Regions from separate parts of the Rhizobium sp. Pop5 genome, predicted to be linked through region 2. Evidence: predicted binding sites of a transcription regulator. Region 2 holds the regulator's gene; the other holds the start of a gene.
The links. The regulator PhoB, encoded in region 2, activates phosphate uptake and scavenging genes when phosphate is short. The targets are predictions, from matches to a motif close to TGTCATNNANCTGTCAT.
Positions count from the first base shown of each region.

Region 1: a site for PhoB is predicted at 1,442-1,458, ahead of NE852_RS22600 (DUF1045 domain-containing protein). Genes of this name have one in related genera too.

Region 1 covers NZ_CP099399.1:4,178,432-4,185,565, reverse strand. Annotated here, with positions in the region: gene phnE (phosphonate ABC transporter, permease protein PhnE) at 1-56, shown strand, start outside; gene phnE (phosphonate ABC transporter, permease protein PhnE) at 64-1,407, shown strand; gene NE852_RS22600 (DUF1045 domain-containing protein) at 1,550-2,245, shown strand; gene NE852_RS22595 (alpha-D-ribose 1-methylphosphonate 5-triphosphate diphosphatase) at 2,259-3,398, shown strand; gene phnN (phosphonate metabolism protein/1,5-bisphosphokinase (PRPP-forming) PhnN) at 3,398-3,991, shown strand; gene NE852_RS22585 (GrpB family protein) at 4,006-4,509, shown strand; gene NE852_RS22580 (LysR substrate-binding domain-containing protein) at 4,522-5,493, opposite strand; gene NE852_RS22575 (ABC transporter substrate-binding protein) at 5,951-7,000, shown strand; gene NE852_RS22570 (ABC transporter ATP-binding protein) at 7,113-7,134, shown strand, end outside.
Region 2 covers NZ_CP099399.1:139,235-146,368, forward strand. Annotated here, with positions in the region: gene pstC (phosphate ABC transporter permease subunit PstC) at 1-1,262, shown strand, start outside; gene pstA (phosphate ABC transporter permease PstA) at 1,259-2,581, shown strand; gene pstB (phosphate ABC transporter ATP-binding protein PstB) at 2,597-3,412, shown strand; gene phoU (phosphate signaling complex protein PhoU) at 3,457-4,170, shown strand; gene phoB (phosphate regulon transcriptional regulator PhoB) at 4,318-5,001, shown strand; gene NE852_RS02885 (GcrA family cell cycle regulator) at 5,177-5,710, opposite strand; gene NE852_RS02890 (aspartate aminotransferase family protein) at 6,136-7,134, shown strand, end outside.

The DNA of each region.
Region 1 (7,134 bases), 390 kb from region 2:
CCGCATGGCTGCGCCGCCGCCTGGTCGGCGAGCAGGCCTTCCTTCTGCAACATTGAGGCTGCCATGACGGTGATCGACGCAAACCGCATGAACGAGATCGAAGCGCGCTATCCGGAATATTTCCACCGGTCGTTCCGCCAGCGTTTCGGCGGGTTGATGATCCTCATCGCGACGCTGCTCTACGGCCTCTATGCCGTCTGGTTCTTCGACCTGCCCAAGCTCTTCGCCGAAGCTCATTGGGAGCGCGTCGGCATCTATCTCAGCCAATGGGTGAGCTACGACGTTAAGCCGGATTTCCGCATCCAGGACGACGGCTCGATCGAGGTGCGCTATCCCCGTTTCTCGCCGCTCGGCGACAATCCGCACCCGGACTGGGTGGTCAACAATCCCGATGGCAGCATCACCGTCTCCATCAGCGGCACCGGCCGCAGCGTCACCGTTTCGAAAAGCGAAACGATCGTGACCGCGCACGGCCTCAGCGTTCCCGTCGAAGTTTCAGGCGGCGCGCCGAAAGTCGTCGGCCCGGTGCCGAGCTGGATGACGGTCTACGATGACAACGTGCTCGCCGATCTCGGCTTTGCCGGCGACGTCAGCATTTCCGTCGACCGCGTGAAGGTCCGCAAGCGTTTCCTCGGCTGGGCAAATTTCGTCTTCGACACGCAATCGTCCTTCTTCGACAAGCCGGCAAGCGAAGTCCTCAGCCTCATCGTTTCCGGCCCGCGCATCAAGCCCGACCAGTCCAACCTGTCGCTCGCCTTCGACGACATCTGGAACAACAGCGAATGGCAGCATGGCGACGTCTGGACCAAGCTTTTCCAGACGATCGTCATGGCTTTCCTCGGCACGCTGCTTGGCTCGCTCGCCGCCTTCCCACTTGCCTTCATGGCAGCGCGCAACATCACGCCGAACCGCTTCCTGAACCAGGTTCTGAAGCGCTTCTTCGATTTCCTGCGCTCGGTCGACATGCTGATCTGGGCGCTGTTCCTGACGCGCGCCTTCGGTCCCGGCCCGCTTGCCGGCAGCGGTGCGATCTTCCTGACCGAGACGGGCACGCTCGGCAAGCTCTATTCCGAAGGGCTTGAAAACATCGACAACAAGCCGCGGGAAGGCATCAAATCGACCGGCGCTGAGACCGTACTCGTCCATCGTTACGGCATTATGCCGCAGATCGTTCCCGTCATCGTCAGCCAGACGCTCTACCAATGGGAATCGAACGTGCGCGGCGCTACCATCATCGGCGCCGTCGGCGCGGGCGGCATCGGCCTCAAACTCTGGGAGGCGATGCGCACCAATGCCAACTGGGAAAACGTCGCCTACATGGTCATTCTGATCCTGATCGTCGTCTTCCTTTTCGACGCCGCCTCGAATGCGCTGCGCCATCGGCTGATGGGCACAAAAGCGCACTGATCCGCCCGCCAAAAGGCGATGGCGGCGCTGCCGTCATCATCATTCTGTCACGGAAATCTTTTAGCCGGGAACCTGCTTGCGGTACGCCGCCAAATCACTGCACATTGCGCTCCCCGTCTCGACGATCCCCAGGATAAAAGCCTTGCGCTACGCTCTCTATTTTTCGCCGCCGCAGGATGATCCCCTGGTCGGCGCGGCCTCGCTTTGGCTCGGCCGCGACGCTTTCACCGGCGAGACTTATCCCGCGCCGGAACACGAGAAGCTCGGCGCGGCGGAGCAGTTCGAACTGACCGCCGACCCTCGCCGTTACGGTTTTCACGCCACGATCAAGGCGCCATTTTCGCTCGCAGCTTCCGTCACCGAGAAAGATCTCATGACCGTTGCCGAGGATTTTGCCGCCCGTACGCCGGCCTTCGAGATCCCTAAGCTGGTGCTCGGCCAGCTCGGCCGTTTTTTTGCCCTTGTTCCCGGTTCTCTTCATCAACCTCTTCAGGATTTCGCCGCGAAGGTGGTAAAGTCCTTCGAGCCGTTCCGTGCAGCGCTTTCCGAGGCCGATTTAGCGCGGCGCAACCCGGAGAAGCTTAGCGACAGCCAGCGCGCCAATCTGCTGCGCTGGGGTTATCCTTACGTCATGGGGGATTTCGGCTTTCACATGACGCTGAGCGGCCAGGTGCCCGAGACGCGCGCCGAGGTGATGAGAGAAATTCTGGCCAAGCGTTTTGCCGATTTCACCGGCCGGCCACTTTCGATTTCCGGCCTTGCCGTCTTCACCGAGGAGGCGCGCGGCGCCCCATTCAAAGTTCATTCCTGGCTGCCGCTTGCCGGCGCCAAACGCTGAAAGACCTTACGCTATGAGCAAAGAGACCGTGTTTTCCAACGCCCGCATCGTTCTTGAGGATGACATCCTGTCAGGATCGATCCTCATTCGCGACGGCAAGATTGCCGACATCTCGGAGGGCAATTCGGTAGCCGGCGAAGATTTCGAGGGCGATTACATCATTCCCGGCCTCGTGGAATTGCATACCGACCATCTCGAAGGCCATTACCAGCCGCGTCCGGGCATCCGCTGGAACAAGACCGCCGCAGTCCAGGCGCACGACGCTCAGATCGTGACCTCAGGCATTACCACGGTCTTCGACTGCCTGCGCATGGGCGCAGACGAGGACGGCGGCTTCGAACATGGCGAGATGCGCGAGATGGCGGACGCCATCCAGGCGGCGGAGAAGGAAGGCAGGCTGCGCGCCGAACACCTGCTCCATCTGCGCTGCGAGGTTTCGGCGGATAATGTGCTCGAACATTTCGCCGATTTCGAAAACGACCGGCATGTGCGGCTCGTCTCGCTGATGGATCATGCGCCCGGCCAGCGGCAATTCCAGACGATGGATCAATATATCTTCTATTACCAGAAGAAGCGGGGCTTGAGCGACGAGGTGTTTGCCCGTTTCGTCGCCAAACGCCAGGCGGAATCGGCGCGCAATTCGACGCCGCATCGCAATGCCATCGCCAAGGTCTGCGCCGAGCGCGGCATCACGGTCGCAAGCCATGACGACGCGACGCTGTCGCATGTCGACGAGGCGATCGAAAACGGCGTGCGCCTTGCCGAATTCCCGACCAGCTTCGACGCCGCCCGGGCCTCACACGAGCACGGCATGAGCGTGCTGATGGGCGCGCCGAACATCGTGCGCGGCAAATCCCACTCCGGCAACATCGCCGCCCGCGACTTGGCCGAAATGGGCGTGCTCGACGTGCTTTCCTCAGACTACGTGCCGCTCAGCCTGTTACATGCACCGTTCATCCTCGCCGACGAGGTGGAAAGCATCACGCTGCCGAAGGCGATCGCCATGGTGACGTCGACGCCCGCGCGCACCGTCAGCCTCGACGATCGCGGCCGGATCGCAACCGGCCTGCGCGCCGATCTCGTCCGCGTTCATCGCTCGCATGGCGTGCCGGTAACACGCTCCGTCTGGCGCCAGGGACGCCGTGTCGCATGATGCCGTACGAACCCCATCCCGGAGCAGGAGCCGAACGTGGCATCATGGTCGTCGTCGTCGGGCCGAGCGGCGCCGGCAAGGACACGCTGATGAACCTTGCCGCTCGGCATTTCGCCGGCCGCGCCGACGTTCATTTCACCCGCCGCGTCATCACTCGTCACCGGGACGCCGGCGGCGAGGATCATCTCTCCGTCTCCCTCGAAGGCTTTGCGGCCATGGAGCAATCAGGCTCCTTCGCCGTCTGGTGGGAAGCGCACGGCCTGAAATACGGCATTCCGGCCGAAGTCTCGGTGGCGCTGTCGCGAGGCCATGTCGTCGTCGCCAACGGTTCGCGTTCCGCGCTTCACCGTTTCCAGGCGGCCTTCCCACGACTCAAGGTCATCAATGTCACTGCAAGCGCAGAGGTGCTGGCCGGCCGGCTGGAGGCGCGCGGACGTGAAACGCATGAGGACATCATGGCACGGCTTGCCCGCGGTCCGCTGACGGTGCGTGGCGACTACGATGTGACGGAGCTCGACAATAGCGGCTCGCTCGAAGAGGCCGAGAAGAAGATGGTCGCGATCCTCGACGGACTGCTGGCCGAGGTGCACTGACCAAGAGGAAGCAAATGCGCGCCATCAAAGTGGTCGACTATGATCCCTCCTGGCCGCGGCTCTTTGCCCAAATCAGTACCGAGGTCGCTGCCTTGCTCGGCAGCTTCGTGCTTTCCATCGACCACATCGGCAGCACGTCGGTCCCCGGCCTCGCCGCCAAGCCGAAGATCGACCTCGATGTCGTCGCGATCTCCGATGAGGTTCTGCCGATGGCGATCGACGCGGTCAGCGCTACCGATTTCGTCTTCCATGGCGATATGGGGGAGAAACGCTGGGCCTTTACTCGAAATCACGACGCTTATGGCCTCAGGCTCTATCTTTGCGGCCCCAATAATCGCGCCCATGGGGAGCGGATCGTGTTTCGCGACTATCTCCGGGATCACCCCGAAAGGGCCACAGCCTACGCCGAGCTGAAACGCCGGCTGGCTGCGGAAGCAGGCGGCGATTGGGATTCCTACACGGGCGGCAAAACCGCATTCGTCAGCGAGACGCTGCGATTGGCAAGCTTGAGGACGTGAGATCAGCGCCGCTTATCGACCCGGATTACCGCTTTCATGAGAGGCGTGACCTCCGGTGGTTTCGGCGATCGACTGCTGCAGCCATGCTCGGAAACGGGCCGACGTCACCTCATTCCAGCGCTCACGCGGCCCGACCAAATAATAGCCGCCGAGCCGGACGTCGGTTTCCAGCAGTTCGACGAGACGGCCGGCACGCAGGTCATCCGCGGCGATCAGGCGGGTGGCCAGTGCTATGCCTTGGCCTGCCACCGCCGCGTCGACCGTCAGGTTGGCCGACCATAGCCGCGGGCCATTCAGGGTCACTTCATGCTCGAAGCCGGCCTTGCGAAACCATTGCCGCCATTGATCGCGGCTTTCCTCGTGGATCAGCGGCTGGCGCACCAGATCATCGAGGGTCCGTATCGGAGCGTTTCTGCTGATCCATTCGGGGCTGGTGACCGGGAACATGCGCGGCCTTTCCAACAGGATCCAGCGGACATTTCCCCTCGGCTCCTCGGAATAGCGGATGTCGACATCGGCCTCATAACGGCTGAAATCCGGTTCGAGATCGGTCGCGCGCATCACGAAATCGATGCCGGGCAAGGCAAGCTGGAGTTGATTGAAGCGCGGCGTCAGCCAACGTGTCGCGAAACCGGGCACGCACCAGATGCGCAAGACCGTGCGGTTGACTGCCGGGCGCAGTTCCGCTGTCGATTTGGCGATGAGGTCGAAAGCCGCTCCCACCGTTTCGGCAAAAACTCTGCCTTCCGCCGTCAGCCTGATGCCGCGCGGTCCGGCATCGACAAGCCGCGTGCCAAACCAGGCTTCGAGATTGCGGACGTGGCGGGATATGACGGTGTGACTAAGATTGAGATCGTCCGCAGCTCTGCGCATCGAGCCCAGGCGGCTGACCGCCTCGAAGGCGCGCACCATGGAAAGCGGCGGTAAACGTCCGCGTTTTTGAACACCTTCCTGTTCATCTGACGATGATTTCCCTCTGCGCAATCCTGTCTCCCAGAACGGAAATTGGTTCCGCCGAACCAAGATCGGAATGCTGTTTTCCCTTCATATGCCATGGAATTGGCGATTTCGGCGTAACGAAGAGTGGTGCACGGTGGTGCATATGATGCACCACTCATCTACCGGCTGACAATCGGGTTTTTCGCCTTTCGCAAGCGAAACCATTAAATTTGCGGGGTAGTGGGACCACCTGCCTGGAAAGACTGGTCGGGAGCGGTGCATCCATGTGTCCACCGCGGTCAACAAAAAGCGCCTTCCCGCCCTACCGGACATCCGCCAGCATTGCCCGCAACACGCCGCTCGGCCTTTTGGAGATGACGGCAAAGTTCGCTGCACAGGCCGGCTTTGCCCATCTCTTGCAAGCGGCCGCGATTGCCAACGATCCCAAGGATCGTGGCTGTCACCGGCGTCAGACGGACGCTCAACAAACAGGGGAAAGCGAATGAAATTCAAGAACACTTCGACGATTACGGCTCTCGGGCTGCTATCGCTGGCGCTTGCTGCGGTGCCGGGCGCGGCCCGGGATCTCACCATAGCGTCCTGGGGCGGGAATTTTCAGGATGCGCAGCGGGAGATCTATTTCAAGCCATTCTCCAAGGTTGCCGGCAAGCCCCTGCTCGACGAAGGCTGGGACGGAGGCATCGGCGTCCTTCAGGCAAAGGTCAAGGCGGGTAATCCCTCCTGGGATGCCGTGGAGGTCGAAGCCGATGAACTCTCGCTCGGCTGCGCCGACGGGCTTTTTGAGAAGGTGGACTGGAGCAAGCTTGGCGGCAAGGATGCGTTTCTGCCTTCCGCGGTGAGCGATTGCGGCGTCGGCGCCATCGTCTGGTCGACCGCCATCGCCTATGACGGCGCCAAGATTGCCGATGGCCCCAAGTCCTGGGCCGATTTCTGGGACGTGAAGAAATTCCCCGGCAAGCGCGCCCTGCGCAAGGGACCGAAATATACGCTCGAATTCGCGCTGATGGCCGACGGCGTGCCGGCGGACAAAGTTTATGAAGTCCTGGCGACGCCGGAAGGCATCGACCGCGCCTTCGCCAAGCTTGATGCGTTGAAACCGAACCTTGTCTGGTGGACCTCGGGCGCGCAGCCGCTGCAACTGCTTGCTTCCGGCGAAGTGGCCATGACCAGTGCCTATAATGGCCGCATCACCGGCATCAACCGATCGGAAGGCCGCCAGTTCAAAGTTGTCTGGCCGGGCAGCATCTATGCCGTCGACAGTTGGGTCGTTCTGAAGGGCGCTGAAAACAAGGATACGGCCTTTGATTTCATCGCCTTCGCCAGCAAAGCGGAAAACCAGGCAAAACTGCCGCAATATATCGCCTACGGCCTCCCGAACAAGGAAGCCGGCAAGAGCCTGCCGCCGGACCAGCTGGCCGACTTGCCCACCACCCAGGCCAATATGCAGGAAGCAGTCAGCCTTGATACGGACTTCTGGATCGACAATTCGGAAGCGCTGACCAAAAGGTTTGACGCCTGGCTGGCACAATAACCTAAGGAATATCGCCCCCGCGGATCGCTTCTGCCGATCGACCCGTGGGGGCTTCCGCACATCTTCGTCACTTCGTCTGCCCAAGAGCCGACTATCCGAACGGAGGGCCGCCATGGCTGCGCCGCGCATACGCT
Region 2 (7,134 bases):
TGCGCGGCGCTTTCCCTGACGACGTCAAGGCGCAAGCTTCCGTCGAGCAGGATCTGAGCTATTCGATGGTGGCAACGGTCGCTCGCGGCCTGACGATGCTGACACCGGACGAAACGGCGGCGGTGGCGACAGATCCCGCTGCCCTGCAGGCCAAGCTCAGCGAAAAGGGCGTGCCGCTCGCCGGCCAGCCGCAGCCTTACATGCTCGACGCTGCCAAGAAGCTCAATGCTATGAGCGTGACGAGCCGTCTCGCCATGACGGTGATCGTCTTCGCTCTTGCCGTCGCCGGCGCCTTCTACGCGCTGCGGGCCATTGCTCCGCGCTTTCGCGCCCGCAACCGCGTCGAGCGCGTCATGCTCTGGGGCCTGCTGCTCGCCTCCTCGATCGCCATCCTGACGACGATCGGCATCGTGCTTTCGATGCTGTCGGAAGCCGCCCGCTTCTTTGCAGCCGTTCCCGCCGGCGACTTTTTCTTCGGCACCGTCTGGGATCCGCGCTTTGCCGGTGCCGGCAGCTCATCCTTCGGTCAGTTCGGCCTCATCCCGCTGCTGCTCGGCACGCTCTATATCGGCTTGGTCGCCATGCTGGTCGCCGTGCCGGTCGGTCTGTTCGCCGCCATCTACATGGCCGAATACGCCTCGCCGAAGCTGCGCGGCGTTGCCAAGCCGCTGCTTGAAGTGCTCGCCGGCATTCCGACGATCGTCTACGGCTTCTTCGCCCTCGTCACCGTCGGCCCATTCCTGCGCGATTTCTCCGCTCAGATCAGCGGCTTGCTCTCCGGCAGCTACACCAATTTCATCCAGGCGCAGAGCGTTCTGACGGCCGGCATCGTCATGGGCATCATGCTGATCCCCTACGTGTCTTCGCTGTCGGACGATATCATCACAGCCGTGCCGCGGGCGCTGCGTGACGGTTCGCTCGGTCTTGGCGCCACACGCTCCGAAACCATCAAGAAGGTGGTGTTGCCGGCAGCACTTCCCGGCATCGTCGGCGCATTGCTGATGACAGCCTCGCGCGCCATCGGCGAAACCATGATCGTGGTGCTGGCCGCAGGTGTTGCCGCCCGCATCCAGATCAACCCCTTCGAGCCGATGACGACGGTGACCGTCAAGATCGTCAACCAGCTGACAGGCGACCTTGAGTTCACCTCGCCGCAGACGCTGGTCGCTTTCGCACTGGGCATCACGCTGTTCTGCATCACGCTTTGCCTCAACATCTATGCGCTCTACATCGTGCGCAAATACCGGGAGCAGTACGAATGACGGATATTGTTTCTCCCACATCAGGCGTCACCGTCTCCAAGGCACCTCCACGCCGCGATATCGGTATCAAGCGCCGCTACGCCGCCGAGCGCCGGTTCCAGGCCTACGGCATCGCCGCCATCGCTTTCGGCCTCGTCTTCCTCTTCATCCTGCTGTGGACGGTGATCGGCAAGGGCTACACCGCCTTCCAGCAGACGGCGATCACGCTGCCGATCGAATTCACCGAGAAGACGATCGACCCGAACAACAAGCGTGCGACCGACCCTTCGGTTCTGGTCGCCGCCAACTACCCGGTTCTGCTGCGTGACGCGATCGTCAAGCAACTGAACATCAATGCCTCAAGCAAGCCTGACGTGCGCGACGCAACGGCCATGCTCTCCAAGGGCGCGCCGATCCAACTGCGCGACATGGTCGTCGCCGACCCGTCGATCATCGGCAAGACCGTCAATGTCACGGTGCTCGCGGACGCTAATGTCGATAGCGCCAACAAGGGCCAGATCGATCTCTCGGTCGATGAGAAGAACCGCAAGGTCAACGACAAGCAGGTTGGTTGGATGAACGAGCTGAAGGCGAGCGGCGCTCTCCATAAGCAGTTCAACACCGGCCTCTTCGTCAACGGCAACTCCAGCCGTCCGGAGGCCGCAGGCCTCGGCGTCGCCCTCATCGGCTCGCTCTACCTGATGCTGATCGTTCTGGCACTTTCGCTGCCGATCGGCGTTGCCGCCTCGATTTATCTCGAGGAGTTTGCGCCGAAGAACCGGCTGACGGACCTGATCGAGGTCAACATCAACAACCTCGCCGCCGTTCCCTCCATCGTCTATGGTCTGCTCGGTCTTTCCGTGTTCATCAACTTCGTCGGCATGCCGCGTTCGGCTTCGCTGGTCGGTGGCCTGGTGCTGACGCTGATGACTTTGCCGACGATCATCATCGCGACGCGTGCGGCTCTGCGCGCCGTGCCGCCGTCGATCCGCGCCGCAGCCCTCGGCCTCGGCGCCTCGAAAATGCAGATGGTCTTCCACCACGTCCTGCCGCTCGCAATGCCCGGTATTCTCACAGGCACGATCATCGGCCTGGCGCATGCGCTCGGTGAGACCGCGCCGCTGCTGCTCATCGGCATGGTCGCCTTCGTCGCCAACGCGCCGGCGACACCGCTCGATCCCTCGACGGCTCTGCCCGTACAGGTCTATATGTGGGCAAACGAGGCCGAACGTGCCTTCGTGGAGCGTACTTCGGGTGCCATCATCGTCCTGCTCCTGTTCCTGATCGTCATGAACATGGGCGCCATCCTCTTGCGTCGTCGCTTCGAGCGCCGCTGGTAAACGGAGTTAAACATCATGAACATGTTGACGGAAGCAGCAGTTGAAAAGGCGCTGGATCGGAAGATGAGCAACGTCCCTTATAAGATGATCGGCCAGGATGTCTCGGTTTACTATGGCGAGAAGCGCGCGCTTTTCGACGTGAACCTGAACATCCGCGAAAACACCGTAACCGCGCTGATCGGCCCCTCGGGCTGCGGCAAGTCGACCTTCCTGCGGAGCCTTAACCGCATGAACGACACGATCGACGGCTGCCGCGTCACCGGCAAGATCACGCTCGACAGCGACGATATCTATGATCCCGATATCGACGTCGTCGAACTTCGCGCCCGCGTCGGCATGGTCTTCCAGAAGCCGAACCCGTTCCCGAAGTCGATCTATGAGAACGTCTCCTACGGCCCGCGCATCCATGGCCTTGCCAAGTCGAAGGCCGATCTCGACCAGATCGTCGAGACCAGCCTGCAGCGCGCCGGCCTCTGGAACGAGGTCAAAGACCGCGTGCACGAATCCGGCACCGGCCTGTCGGGCGGTCAGCAGCAGCGCCTCTGCATTGCGCGCGCCGTCGCCGTCAGCCCCGAAGTCATCCTGATGGACGAGCCCTGCTCGGCGCTCGACCCGATCGCCACCGCCAAGGTCGAAGAGCTGATCCACGAGCTGCGCGAAAATTACACGATCGTCATCGTTACGCACTCCATGCAGCAGGCCGCGCGCGTTTCGCAGCGCACCGCCATGTTCCACCTCGGCAATCTCGTCGAGGAGAACGACACCGACAAGATGTTCACCAATCCGGACGATCCGCGTACCCAGGACTACATCATGGGTCGCTTCGGCTGATTTTGGCGACACGAAGCCTTCCCGTTATTCGAGGATAAAGCCCCATGGCATCGACACATATTTTTTCCGCTTATGATGATGATCTGAAGTTCCTGTCCAGGCGGATTTCCGAAATGGGCGGCCTGGCCGAGCAGATGGTCAGCGAATCCGTCCGCGCTCTCGTCAACGGCGATACCGCGCTGGCGCAGAAAGTCATCTCCGACGACGTGATCCTCGATCACGCCGAACGCGAGATCGGCGACAAGGCGATCGTCACCATCGCCCGCCGTCAGCCGATGGCCTCGGACCTGCGCGAAATCATGGGTTCGATCCGGATCGCCGCCGATCTCGAACGCGTCGGCGACCTCGGCAAGAACACCGCCAAGCGCGTCATCGCCGTCCAGAGCACCGGCGTTCCCCGCAAGCTCGCCCGCGGCCTGGAGCATCTGTCCGAACTGGCGCTCGTCCAGCTCAAGGAAGTGCTCGACGTCTACACGACGCGCGCCGCCGACAAGGCGAATGCGATCCGCGAACGCGACAACGAGATCGACGCGATGTACACGTCGCTGTTCCGCGAACTCCTCACCTACATGATGGAAGATCCGCGCAACATCACGAGCTGCACGCATCTTCTCTTCTGTGCCAAGAACATCGAGCGCATCGGCGACCACGCCACCAACATCGCCGAGACGATCTACTACATGGCAACCGGCGCACAGCCGGAAGGTGATCGTCCGAAGGACGACAGCGCCAACACCGTTGGCGCGGTTACGGAATAACGGTTCCGGACCAGTCGCCCGGACCAGAAGATCGCGTGCGCGCCCATCCGGGCGCGCAAACAGGTCGCAGCCAATTCTGAATTTGCGCAGGATGCATTGCTTAAATCACCCCCGGTTTAAGGATCATGCGCGAGGAGACCGACACGCATGATCCCGAGAGTTGCAGTTGTTGAAGACGAAGAAGCGCTCAGCGTGCTTCTTCGCTACAATCTCGAAGCAGAAGGTTTCGAGGTCGATACCATCCTTCGAGGCGACGAAGCCGAAATCAGGCTTCAGGAGCGCACGCCCGACCTTCTCATCCTCGACTGGATGCTGCCCGGCGTCTCCGGCATCGAGCTCTGCCGGCGCCTGCGCATGCGGCCGGAAACCGAGCGCCTGCCGATCATCATGCTGACGGCGCGCGGCGAAGAAAGCGAGCGCGTCCGCGGGCTTTCGACGGGCGCCGATGATTACGTCGTCAAGCCCTTCTCGACCCCCGAGCTCGTCGCCCGCGTCAAGGCGATGCTACGCCGTGCCCGTCCGGAGGTTCTGTCGACGGTGCTGAAATGCGGCGATATCGAACTCGACCGCGAAACCCATCGCGTCCATCGCAAGAGCCGCGAAGTCCGCCTCGGCCCCACCGAATTCCGCCTGCTGGAATTCCTGATGTCGTCGCCGGGCCGGGTCTTCTCCCGGTCGCAGCTTTTGGACGGCGTCTGGGGCCACGACATCTATGTCGACGAGCGCACCGTCGACGTCCATGTCGGCCGCCTGCGCAAGGCGCTGAACTTTTCCAACATGCAGGACGTTATCCGCACCGTCCGCGGCGCCGGCTATTCGATGGAAGCCTGAGGGCTTCCATTCTAACCGCTGACAATCCTGGCAAAACCCGCGATGTCATCCTCGCCATTCTGCCGAGGGTCTGCACGCGCCGACTTGATCGACAATCCAAAACCTGAGCTTCCGTAAAGCTCCATAAAAAAACGGGCCGCTCGGCCCGTTTCTGATGTCCAGCGATGTCACACGCTCAGCTGACGCGGGCTGCTGCCCTGCGGCGCTCGTTGACCGGCTGGTAGGCAAGCCGCTGATGATAGCTGCAATAGGGCGAGTTGTCGGGGGATTCGCAGCCGCAGAAATGGAAGTCTTCCTTCAGCGGATCGCCGACCGGCCACTTGCAGGTGCGCTCGGTAAGCTCCGTCAGGCCGAGACGGCGGGAAATCGGCACAACCACGTTGCCCTTCGGCACGTATTCCATTTCCTCGATCGTTTCGATCTCGATCTCTTCCTTCAGCATCGTTGCGCCCTGCTGGCGGGTAACGGTGCGGGTGGCGATGCGCGAGGCATAGTTCGGGGCGCGCGGCGCCGACGTAGTACGCTTGGGCGCTCGCGCCGTCGTGGCCGTGCCGCCGGCCTTGGCGCGGCCCGGAAGGCTCAGTCGATGAACCTTGCCGATGACAGCATTCCTGCTCACTCCGCCAAGCTGCGCCGCGATCTGGCTGGCGCTCAGCCCTTCGGACCAAAGCTTCTTGAGTTTTTCGACCCGCTCGTCTGTCCAGTTCATGCCCTGTCTCCACCTTTTGCGTTGGTGATGGCAGAATCCCTCACCGTTGTCCCGGAAGCCTCCGAAACAAGAAACGCCTGATCAATTTTGGTGACTAGTTCCGCCGCATGCAGTCTAGTAATTGAACTTTAACCTAGTGTGAGGCTGACTCCGTGACAAGAGTCGCGTGAATCCGGATGAATCGAATTTCGGGTTTTCCCCAACTTGCTGCCCCTGCGTGTCATTTCTGCAATAATGCCTGTTGAAGACTTGAAATGCCGCTGTACACGCTTGCTGCATGCGCTAAGGGCGCAGTTTTGTTGACATTGCAGCGCGAAAAGGAAATAGTACCGCTTGCCGCCGCGAGGCGGCATTTTTGATTTTTCGGGCCTGGTTTCTTAGCCGGAGTCAGTTGCCCCATAACTTTTAGATCAGGAGATCGCGCCATGGCTGAAGCCGCGCCGCTTTATGACACCTATTCTCGTGCCCCGCTGCGGTTCGAGCGAGGCGAGGGCGTGTGGCTGATCACCGAAAGCGGCGAGCGATATCTCGATTTTGGCGCCGGCGTCGCCGTCACATCGGTCGGCCACAGCAATCCGCATGTTGTGGGCGCGCTGAAGGAGCAGGCCGACAAGGTCTGGCACCTCTCGAACATTTATGAAATCCCGGGTCAGGAGCGCCTGGCAAAGCGCCTGACGGACGCCACCTTCGCCGACAAGGTTTTCTTCACCAATTCGGGTGCGGAAGCGCTCGAATGCGCGATCAAGACGGCGCGCCGCTACCAGTTTTCCAAGGGCCATCCCGAGCGGTTCCATGTCATCACCTTCGAGGGCGCTTTCCACGGCCGGACGCTCGCGACGATCGCCGCGGGCGGCCAGGAGAAATATCTCGAAGGCTTCGGCCCCAAGGCGCCGGGCTTCGATCAGGTGCCTTTCGGCGATATCGAAGCGGTCCGCGCTGCGGTCACCGATGCCACGGCCGCAATCCTCATCGAACCGGTGCAGGGCGAGGGCGGTGTCCGTCCTGCCACCAACGAGTTCATGAAGGCGCTTCGCCAGATCTGCGACGAGAAGGGCCTGCTGCTGATCCTCGACGAAGTTCAGACCGGCGTTGGCCGCACCGGCAAGCTCTTCGCCCACGAATGGTCGGGCATCACTCCCGACATCATGGCTGTCGCCAAGGGCATCGGTGGCGGTTTCCCGCTCGGCGCCTGCCTTGCCACAGCAGAGGCCGCTTCCGGCATGAAGGCCGGTACGCATGGTTCGACCTATGGCGGCAATCCGCTCGCCATGGCCGTCGGCAGCGCCGTGCTCGACATCATCCTCGCCGATGGCTTCCTTCAGCATGTGCGCGACGTCGCGCTGGTTTTCCGCCAGGGCCTCGCCTCGTTGAAGGATCGTTATCCCGATGTGATCGAGGATATCAGAGGCGAGGGGCTGTTGCTT